Regions from separate parts of the Cronobacter sp. 153480017-3 genome, predicted to be linked through region 1. Evidence: predicted binding sites of a transcription regulator. Region 1 holds the regulator's gene; the other holds the start of a gene.
What was found. Region 1 encodes PurR, which represses purine synthesis genes. Its sites were predicted from a motif close to CANGCAAACGTTTGCNTG; they were not measured.
Positions count from the first base shown of each region.

Region 1 (4,393 bases):
CCAAAAAAATCGCCTGCCAGGAAAAGTGATTCAGGATCCAGCTGCCGAGCAGCGGTGCCAGGGCCGGAGAAAGCCCCACCAGCGGCATAATAGTCGCGAAGATACGACGCGCCTGCTGCGCCGGGTAGCGGTCGGTTACCAGCGCCTGCCAGCTTACCGCAGCGGAACAAACGCCCACGGCCTGAATAAAGCGCAGGGCCAGCAGCGCGCCCGCGCTCTCTACCCAGACGGTGCCAAGGCAGCCAAGCGCGAAAATCCCAAGCCCCGCCAGCAAAACCGGACGACGGCCAAAACGGTCAGAAAGCGGGCCCCAGACGAGCTGCGCCAGCGCGAAACCGGCCAGGAAAAGGCTCAGCGAGGCGCTGATAGCCGAAGGGGCTGTGTGCAGATCCGCTTCAATAACGGCGAACGCGGGCAGGTACATGTCGGTCGCCAGAAAACCGAGCACGCTCAGCCCGGCCAGCCAGCAAAGAAATCCTTTATCAGGTCGCATCACATTAACTCACTTCTTATTACGCGAAAGAGCCAGGAGTGTACGGAGTGCAATTCCGCTTGTGAAACGCTAATATTTGCCCATTCCATTCAAAAAATTTGCAGGCAGATAATGTGGTCTGAATATTCCCTGGAAGTGGTGGACGCCGTGGCGCGCACCGGCAGCTTTACCGCAGCCGCCGCAGAACTGCACCGCGTGCCTTCTGCCGTCAGCTATACGGTACGTCAGCTTGAGGAGTGGCTTGCGGTATCGCTCTTCGAGCGCCGCCATCGCGATGTGGTTCTGACGCCTGCAGGAGCCTGGTTTCTGCGCGAAGGGCGTTCTGTCATCAAAAAAATGATGATCACCCGTCAGCAGTGCCAGCAGATCGCCAACGGCTGGCGCGGGCAACTTTCCATCGCGGTGGATAATATCGTGCGCCCGGAACGCGTCCGGCGGCTGGTGCTTGATTTCTACCGGCACTTTTCCGATGTCGAGTTGCAGGTTTCACAGGAAGTCTTTAACGGCGTCTGGGACGCGCTGGCGGACGGGCGCGTGGAACTTGCCATCGGCGCCACACAGGCGATCCCGGTCGGCGGGCGCTTCGCGTTTCGTGATATGGGCATGCTGAGCTGGCGTTGCGTCGTGGCGCACCATCATCCGCTGGCACAGCTCGCGGGCGCGCTCAGCGACGACAGGCTGCGCGATTACCCCTCGCTGGTGCTGGAAGATACATCGCGATCGCTGCCCAAGCGCATTACCTGGCTTCTGGATAACCAGCGGCGCGTGGTGGTGCCGGACTGGCACTGCGCCGCCGATGCGCTCAGCGAGGGGCTCTGTATCGGCATGGTGCCGACGCATTTCGCGAAGCCATGGCTCGATAGCGGGGAGTGGCGCGCGTTGACGCTGGAAAACCCGTTCCCGGACGCCGCCTGCTGTCTGACGTGGCGGCAAAGCGACGCCTCGCCCGCGCTGCGCTGGCTGCTCGATTATCTGGGGGACAGTGAAACGCTGAACACGGAGTGGCTGCGGGAGCCGCAATAATACGGCTCCCGGAAGGATTAACGGCGATAGTCGCGGAACGGGCCGTCCGCCACCGAGCGGCGTTCGATCAGGCGCGGATGCACCTCGATGGTCTGCGACTCTTCGCGCTTATTCACGATGCGGTCGAGCAGCATATTGAACGCAGTCTGGCCGAGCGTCTCTTTTGGCTGATGGATAGTCGTCAGCGCCGGGCTAAAGAAACGCGCGTTGCGTACGTTGTCGTAGCCGATGATTGAAATATCCTGCGGCACGCGCAGGCCCATTTCATCGGCGGCGCAGATAGCGCCCATCGCCATGATATCGCCGCCGCAGAACACGGCAGTCGGGCGCTGCGGCTGCGAGAGGATCTGCTGCATGGCGCGGTAACCGGATTCCGGCTCGAAATCGCCCTGCACAATCCAGTTTTCCGGCACTTTAATGGCCGCTTCTTCCAGCGCTTTCATAAAGCCTGAGAAACGCCCGACGCCGGTGTTACGCTCAAGCTGCCCCGGAATCACGCCAATATCACGATGGCCGCGCTCGATAAGATAACGCCCGGCGAGGTAACCGCCCTGGAACGCGTTATCGATTACCGAGTCGGTAAAATCGGCTTTCGCTTCACCCCAGTCCATCACCACCATCGGGATATGACGGTACTCTTCAAGCGTGGAAAGCAGCGGCTGCGGGTATTCCGAGCACATCACCAGCAGGCCGTCGACGCGCTTTTGCGCCATCATAGACAGATACGCGCGCTGCTTTTCCAGATTGTTATGCGCGTTGCCCAAAATCAGCGTATAGCCTTTGGCGAAGCAGCTGTTTTCAACGGCTTCGATAATTTCCGCGAAATAGGGCGCTTCGCTACTGGTCGCCAGCAGCCCGATAGATTTGGTGTGATTCACCTTCAGGCTGCGCGCCACGGCGCTTGGCGAATAGTGTAATTCTTTGATAGCCGCCCAAACCGCATTGCGCGTCTCTTCCGCCACAAAACGGGTTTTGTTAATCACATGTGAGACTGTTGTTGTGGAAACGTTGGCTCGCTTCGCGACGTCTTTAATTGTTGCCATTAATAATCACTCCAGACCCCTGGCTGAGCCCTGCAAAATCACGGGTTAATCGTTTGCCTGTACACACCCCTGACTGCCGCGAGGGGAGTGCGGCATGCCGGGAAACGCGACATTTTTCGTGAGGAGGGGTCGATGGCCGGTACCGAATAAAGTAGCGACGAATTTTGGCTTATCTTTATCGAAAGGGGAAGAGGGAAAACGCATATCTGGTTAAATGTCGCAGGATTTTTCGGCCCGTTTATGCAAAAATGCGCACTACCTGTTTTTTATGGGGTCTTTAAGGAGAATACCATGAGTACCGATCTGAAATTTTCGCTGGTCACGACGCTGGTTGTACTGGGCCTGATTGTGGCGGGCGCATTTACCGCCATTCTGCATTAAGCGACAGGCGGGAGCGCACCTGTTCTCCCGCTTTCTTAAACTTTTCTTGCGTTTAAGCGCCGATTCCCCGCTGTTTTCTTTCTTTTTCCCGTTATTCCCTTTAGATTCGCTAATAACAATTAGCGCGTGTTCTTAACAGCTGCGCAATAATATTTTGCTGTTTTTGTCACTTATCTTTTCTGATTGAGAGTGTCATCCTTTTCTGCATCCTGCTGTAACGTCGGGCGTTCCCGGCGCTGTTGTACAATTTCTGGAGCAATGAATGAAAGTCAATTTTCCGTTACTGGCACTGGCTATCGGTGCTTTTGGCATTGGCACGACCGAGTTTTCCCCGATGGGGTTGTTGCCGGTCATAGCGAACGGCGTCAACGTCTCCATTCCGGCCGCCGGTATGCTGATTAGCGCCTACGCGGTCGGCGTGATGGTAGGCGCACCGCTGATGACGCTTTTACTGTCGCACCGCGCACGGCGTAGCGCGCTGATTTTTCTGATGGCGATTTTTACGCTCGGTAACGTGCTGTCAGCACTGGCACCGGATTATATGACGCTGATGGCCTCGCGTATTCTCACCAGCCTTAACCATGGGGCGTTCTTCGGCCTCGGCTCGGTGGTTGCGGCAAGCGTCGTGCCGAAGCATAAACAGGCGAGCGCCGTCGCGACGATGTTTATGGGCCTGACCATTGCCAATATCGGCGGCGTGCCGGCGGCCACCTGGCTTGGTGAAACCATCGGCTGGCGAATGTCGTTTCTGGCGACGGCCGGTCTTGGCGTGGTGGCGATGGCGAGCCTCTGGTTTTCCCTGCCAAAAGGCGGCAGCGGCGAGCGCCCTGATGTGAAAAGCGAACTGGCCGTGTTGATGCGCCCGCAGGTGGTGAGCGCGCTGTTGACAACCGTGCTCGGCGCGGGCGCGATGTTTACGCTCTATACCTATATCGCGCCGGTTCTGCACCACATCACTGATGCCAGCGCGGCGTTCGTCACCGCCATGCTGGTGCTGATTGGCGTCGGGTTTTCCATCGGCAACTATCTGGGTGGCCGCCTGGCGGACCGCTCGGTGAGCGGCACGCTGAAAGGCTTCCTGATGCTGCTTATCGTCATTATGGCGGCTATTCCGTGGCTTGCGAAAACGGAAATCGGCGCGGCGGTGAGCATGGTGGTATGGGGGGCTGCGACTTTCGCGGTAGTGCCGCCGCTGCAGATGCGCGTGATGCGTGTCGCCAGCGAAGCGCCGGGCCTGTCCTCATCTGTGAATATCGGGGCGTTTAATCTCGGTAACGCACTTGGCGCGGCGGCGGGCGGGGCCGTTATCCATGCGGGCTTCGGTTATAGCGTAGTGCCAGTGATGGGCGCGCTGATTGCCGCACTCGGCCTGCTGCTGGTGCTGATCTCCAGCCGTAGCGAGGCGCAAATGGCGTGCAGCGCTGAATAATGCATGCTGCCATATAAAAGAAAA
Region 1 is NZ_JBSEYN010000014.1:34,008-38,400, forward strand. It holds gene punC (purine nucleoside transporter PunC) at 1-493, opposite strand, end outside; gene punR (DNA-binding transcriptional activator PunR) at 605-1,516, shown strand; gene purR (HTH-type transcriptional repressor PurR) at 1,534-2,559, opposite strand; gene cydH (cytochrome bd-I oxidase subunit CydH) at 2,851-2,940, shown strand; gene ACUW6V_RS20195 (MFS transporter) at 3,203-4,369, shown strand.

Region 2 (4,393 bases), on a different contig from region 1:
GCTTTTTATTCATCCGGTGAAATCGATGCGTGGGTTGCAGGTCTCTCACGCGCTGGCGGACGTCAGCGGCCTGACATTTGACCGCGCGTTTATGGTGACGGAAACCGATGGCACCTTTATTACCGCGCGCCAGTATCCGCAAATGGTGCTCTTCACGCCCGCGCTGCTGCCGGACGGGTTGCACCTCACTGCGCCGGACGGCAGCAGCGCCGCGATTCGCTTCACTGATTTCGCGACCGCCCCCGCGCCGACGGAAGTCTGGGGCAATCACTTCACCGCGCTTATCGCGCCCGAAAGCGTTAACCAGTGGCTGAGCGGCTTTTTTGGCCGCGATGTGCAACTACGTTGGGTCGGCCCATCGCTCACGCGCCGCGTTAAACTTCACCCCGGCGTACCGCTCGGTTTCGCCGATGGCTTCCCGTACCTGCTTGCTAACGAAGCCTCGCTGCGCGATTTACAAAAACGCTGCCCGGCGGGTGTGGCGATGAATCAGTTCCGCCCGAATCTGGTTGTGACGGGCGTTGAGGCCTGGGCTGAGGACACGTGGAAAGTGATCCGCATTGGCGACGTGGTGTTTGATGTTGCTAAACCGTGCAGCCGCTGCGTATTTACCACCGTCAGCCCCGAGCGCGGACGCAAACACCCAAGCGGCGAGCCGCTGGCGACGCTGCAAAAATTCCGCACGGCGCTGGATAACGGCGATGTCGATTTCGGCCAGAACCTGATTGCCCGCAACAGTGGTGTGATCCGCGCAGGCGATCGCGTTGAAGTGCTTTCGACCGGCCCGGCACGGCTTTATGGCGCAGGCAACGTGGAAGAGAGCGTGACGCCTGTGGCAAACGCAGCGGCGCAGGTGTCTGTCGAATGGGAAGGAAAAAGCTTTAACGGGAATAATCAGCAGGTGGTGCTGGAGCAGCTTGAACAGCAGGGCATTCGGGTACCCTACTCCTGTCGCGCCGGGATTTGCGGCAGCTGTCGCGTGACGCTGCTGGAAGGGGAAGTTACGCCATTGAAGAAAAGTGCGCTCAGCGACGACGGCACGTTTTTAAGCTGTAGCTGCGTGCCGGCAGGCCCGATTCGGCTCGCGCGTTAAACCGCCTGATCGAGGCTCAGCTGCGGGGCGTTCGCCAGCGGTTTGAGCCTGTCATTCATCACTTTAATCGCATCACCCAGTTGCATCGCGCGGCCCGCAAGCGTCAACGCAGGCTGCGCCAGCAGGCAGAGCGTCGCGTTATCACCAGGCTCGACCACCAGCAGGCAGACCGGTTCGCCGCTGTCGCTCAGCCATACGCAGGCAGCATCGCCACAGCTCGGCGACCATTCGGCGTCGTCGTGGGTTAAGAAATGCCAGCTTTTCGGCATCTGGGGTTTCAGGAAGCGGATAGCGACAAGGGCGTTCAGCACCAGTTCGGCGCGCTGTTCAGCGGCGAGAGGAAGTTCACGGCATTTTTCATCGAAGGAGAACCAGAGTGCGGCGTCATCAACGCAGAATCCGGAAGGATCGAACGCGTCGGGCGTCAACATTTTGCGGGCAAAACGCGAGCGAAACAGCATGCCGTTGGCCAGATCGAGCATCATCCGGTCGTGCTCGTTATCATAATACCAGCGCCAGTTATCGTCCGGCTTTATACGCATCATTACCCCCCACTGCGATGAAACTTAAAATTATTTCCCTTTTTTGCCGCTTCGTTTATTCCCTCATTAATCTAAGACTATGACGTTTAAATTAGCAACAATCGCGGAATATAAAACAACCAGGGCTGAAAATAAAGCCCTGGCGGTCTTAAAGGGGGAAATGCTTAAAGGTGGGTCACAATTTCTTTAACGAGCGGCGGCCCTTTAAAAATAAAGCCGGAATAGATCTGAATAAGCGAAGCGCCAGCGGCTATTTTTTCCCGCGCGGCAATAACGGAATCAATACCACCGACGCCGATAATCGGCAGGCGTCCTTGCAGCTCCTGGCTTAACAGGCGAATGATTTCCGTACTTTTTAATTGCAGAGGACGGCCGCTTAATCCGCCCGTTTCGTCGCAATATTTCATGCCCTGAACCAGGCTGCGATCGAGTGTCGTATTGGTCGCAATGACCCCATCAATATTATGGCGCACCAGGCTATCGGCCACCTGGATCAATTCTTCCAGCGAAAGATCCGGTGCGATCTTAACCGCCACGGGTACATATTTATGGTGCTTTTGCGACAGCAGTTGCTGCTGATTTTTAATAGCGGCAAGGAGATCGTCGAGCGCGTCGCCATATTGCAGCGAGCGCAGGCCAGGCGTATTCGGTGACGAGATATTAATCGCGATATACCCGGCGTAGGGAAATACTTTTTCCATACAAATCAGGTAGTCATCTTTACCCTGTTCTACCGGCGTGTCTTTATTTTTACCAATATTAATGCCGAGCACGCCGTCAAAATGCGCTTTTTTGACGTTCTCCACCAGGTTATCCACGCCGAGATTATTAAAGCCCATGCGGTTAATCAGCCCTTCCGCTTCGACCAGGCGGAACAGACGCGGCTTGTCGTTGCCCGGCTGCGGGCGCGGCGTCACGGTGCCGATTTCCACCGATCCAAAACCCAGCGCGCCGAGCGCGTCGATGCACTCGCCGTTTTTATCAAGGCCTGCGGCAAGCCCCAGCGGGTTTTTAAACGTCAGCCCCATGCAGGTCACCGGTTTAGACGGCACTTTCTGGCGCAGCAGCGCTTCAAGGGGCGTGCCGGTAATGCGGCGCATTTGCTGGAAGGTAAATTCGTGAGCGCGCTCGGGGTCGAGCTGGAAAAGGGCTTTTCGAACGAAGGGGTAGTACATGAACTCTCCTGGATTCCCGGTGTGCAAACCGGGGCGCTATTATCTGCGATCCGCTTCACAAAGGGAATTGACCTGCGGCAAAAAAGCCCCTGAGAAAGCAAACGTTTTCTTTTTAATCCTGTTTTATGCGTTTTTTGGCAAAGCATCATCACAATTTTTAGTTTCTCGGGGCCAGCCCCTCTGCCACTATCCTCTCATATTGTTATTAATGTTAATCAAAAACTTTATTTTGGTTATAAGGAGGTGGTATGCGGGTTATTACTCTGGCGGGAAGCCCACGCTTTCCTTCGCGCTCCAGCGCCCTGCTTTCTTATCTCGCGGGTGAACTCACCCGGCTCGATGTTGAGATTTGTCACTGGCATATCCAGAATTTTGCGCCAGAAGATTTACTCTACGCCCGCTTCGACAGCCCGGCGCTCCTGACGCTTATCGAGCAGCTTCAGCAGGCCGACGGCGTCATCATCGCTACGCCCATCTATAAGGCCTCGTTTTCCGGCGCGCTGAAAACGCTGCTTGATCTCCTGCCCGAACGGGCCCTTGAGAAAAAAGTGGTGTTGCCGGTCGCGACCGGGGGTTCGGCCGGCCATCTGCTGGCGCTGGATTACGCGCTTAAACCTGTGCTCAACGCCCTGAAAGCGCAGGAGATCCTGCATGGCGTCTTTGCCGATGACAGTCAGGTGCTGGATTACCACCATCAGCCGCGCTTTTCCGAACCGCTACAAACGCGTCTTGACGATGCCCTCGACACTTTCTGGCAGGCGCTGACTCGTCGCCATCTGGCAACCCCTGCGCCGCAGTTCACAAGGAGAACGTTACATGCTTAATCTTTTGCGCCGTCACGCCGCACCGCTACTGGCAGCCGGCCTCACGCTTTTTACCGCAGGCGTCAGCGCGGCTGAACCACAGCCAGAGGCGCTGCGTATCGGCTATCAGAAAGGCTCTGTGAGCATGGTGCTGGCGAAAAGCCATCATCTGCTTGAGCAGCGTTATCCAAATACCAAAATCACCTGGGTCGAATTCCCGGCAGGCCCGCAGCTGCTTGAGGCGCTGAATGTCGGCAGCATCGATCTCGGCAGTACCGGCGACATTCCGCCTATCTTCGCCCAGGCGGCGGGGGCAGATCTGGTTTACATCGGCAGCGAACCGCCAAAACCGAAAGCCGAAGTGCTGCTGGTAGCGGAAAACAGCCCGATTAAAAGCGTCGCCGACCTGAAAGGCCATAAGGTCGCGTTCCAGAAAGGCTCCAGCTCGCATAACCTGCTGCTGCGCGCGTTGCAAAAAGCCGGGCTGAAATTTACCGATATTCAGCCGGTATATCTCACACCCGCCGATGCGCGCGCCGCGTTTACGCAGGGTAACGTCGACGCCTGGGCCATCTGGGACCCGTACTACTCCGCCGCGCTCATTCAGGGCGGCGTGCGCGTGCTGGCCGACGGCACCGATCTCGACCTCACCGGATCGTTCTATCTCGCCTCGCGCCCCTACGCCGAAAAATATAGCCAGTTCCTGACAGGCGTGCTAGAGAGCTTCAGCGAAGCGGATGCCCTGACCCGCAGCCAGCGCAAAGAGAGCGTCAAACTGTT
Region 2 is NZ_JBSEYN010000002.1:416,351-420,743, reverse strand. It holds gene ACUW6V_RS06380 (YcbX family protein) at 1-1,093, shown strand, start outside; gene ACUW6V_RS06375 (cell division protein ZapC) at 1,090-1,635, opposite strand; gene pyrD (quinone-dependent dihydroorotate dehydrogenase) at 1,800-2,810, opposite strand; gene ssuE (NADPH-dependent FMN reductase) at 3,059-3,634, shown strand; gene ACUW6V_RS06360 (aliphatic sulfonate ABC transporter substrate-binding protein) at 3,627-4,393, shown strand, end outside.
Region 2: the regulator PurR is predicted to act here: its motif matches at 2,905-2,922, upstream of pyrD (quinone-dependent dihydroorotate dehydrogenase).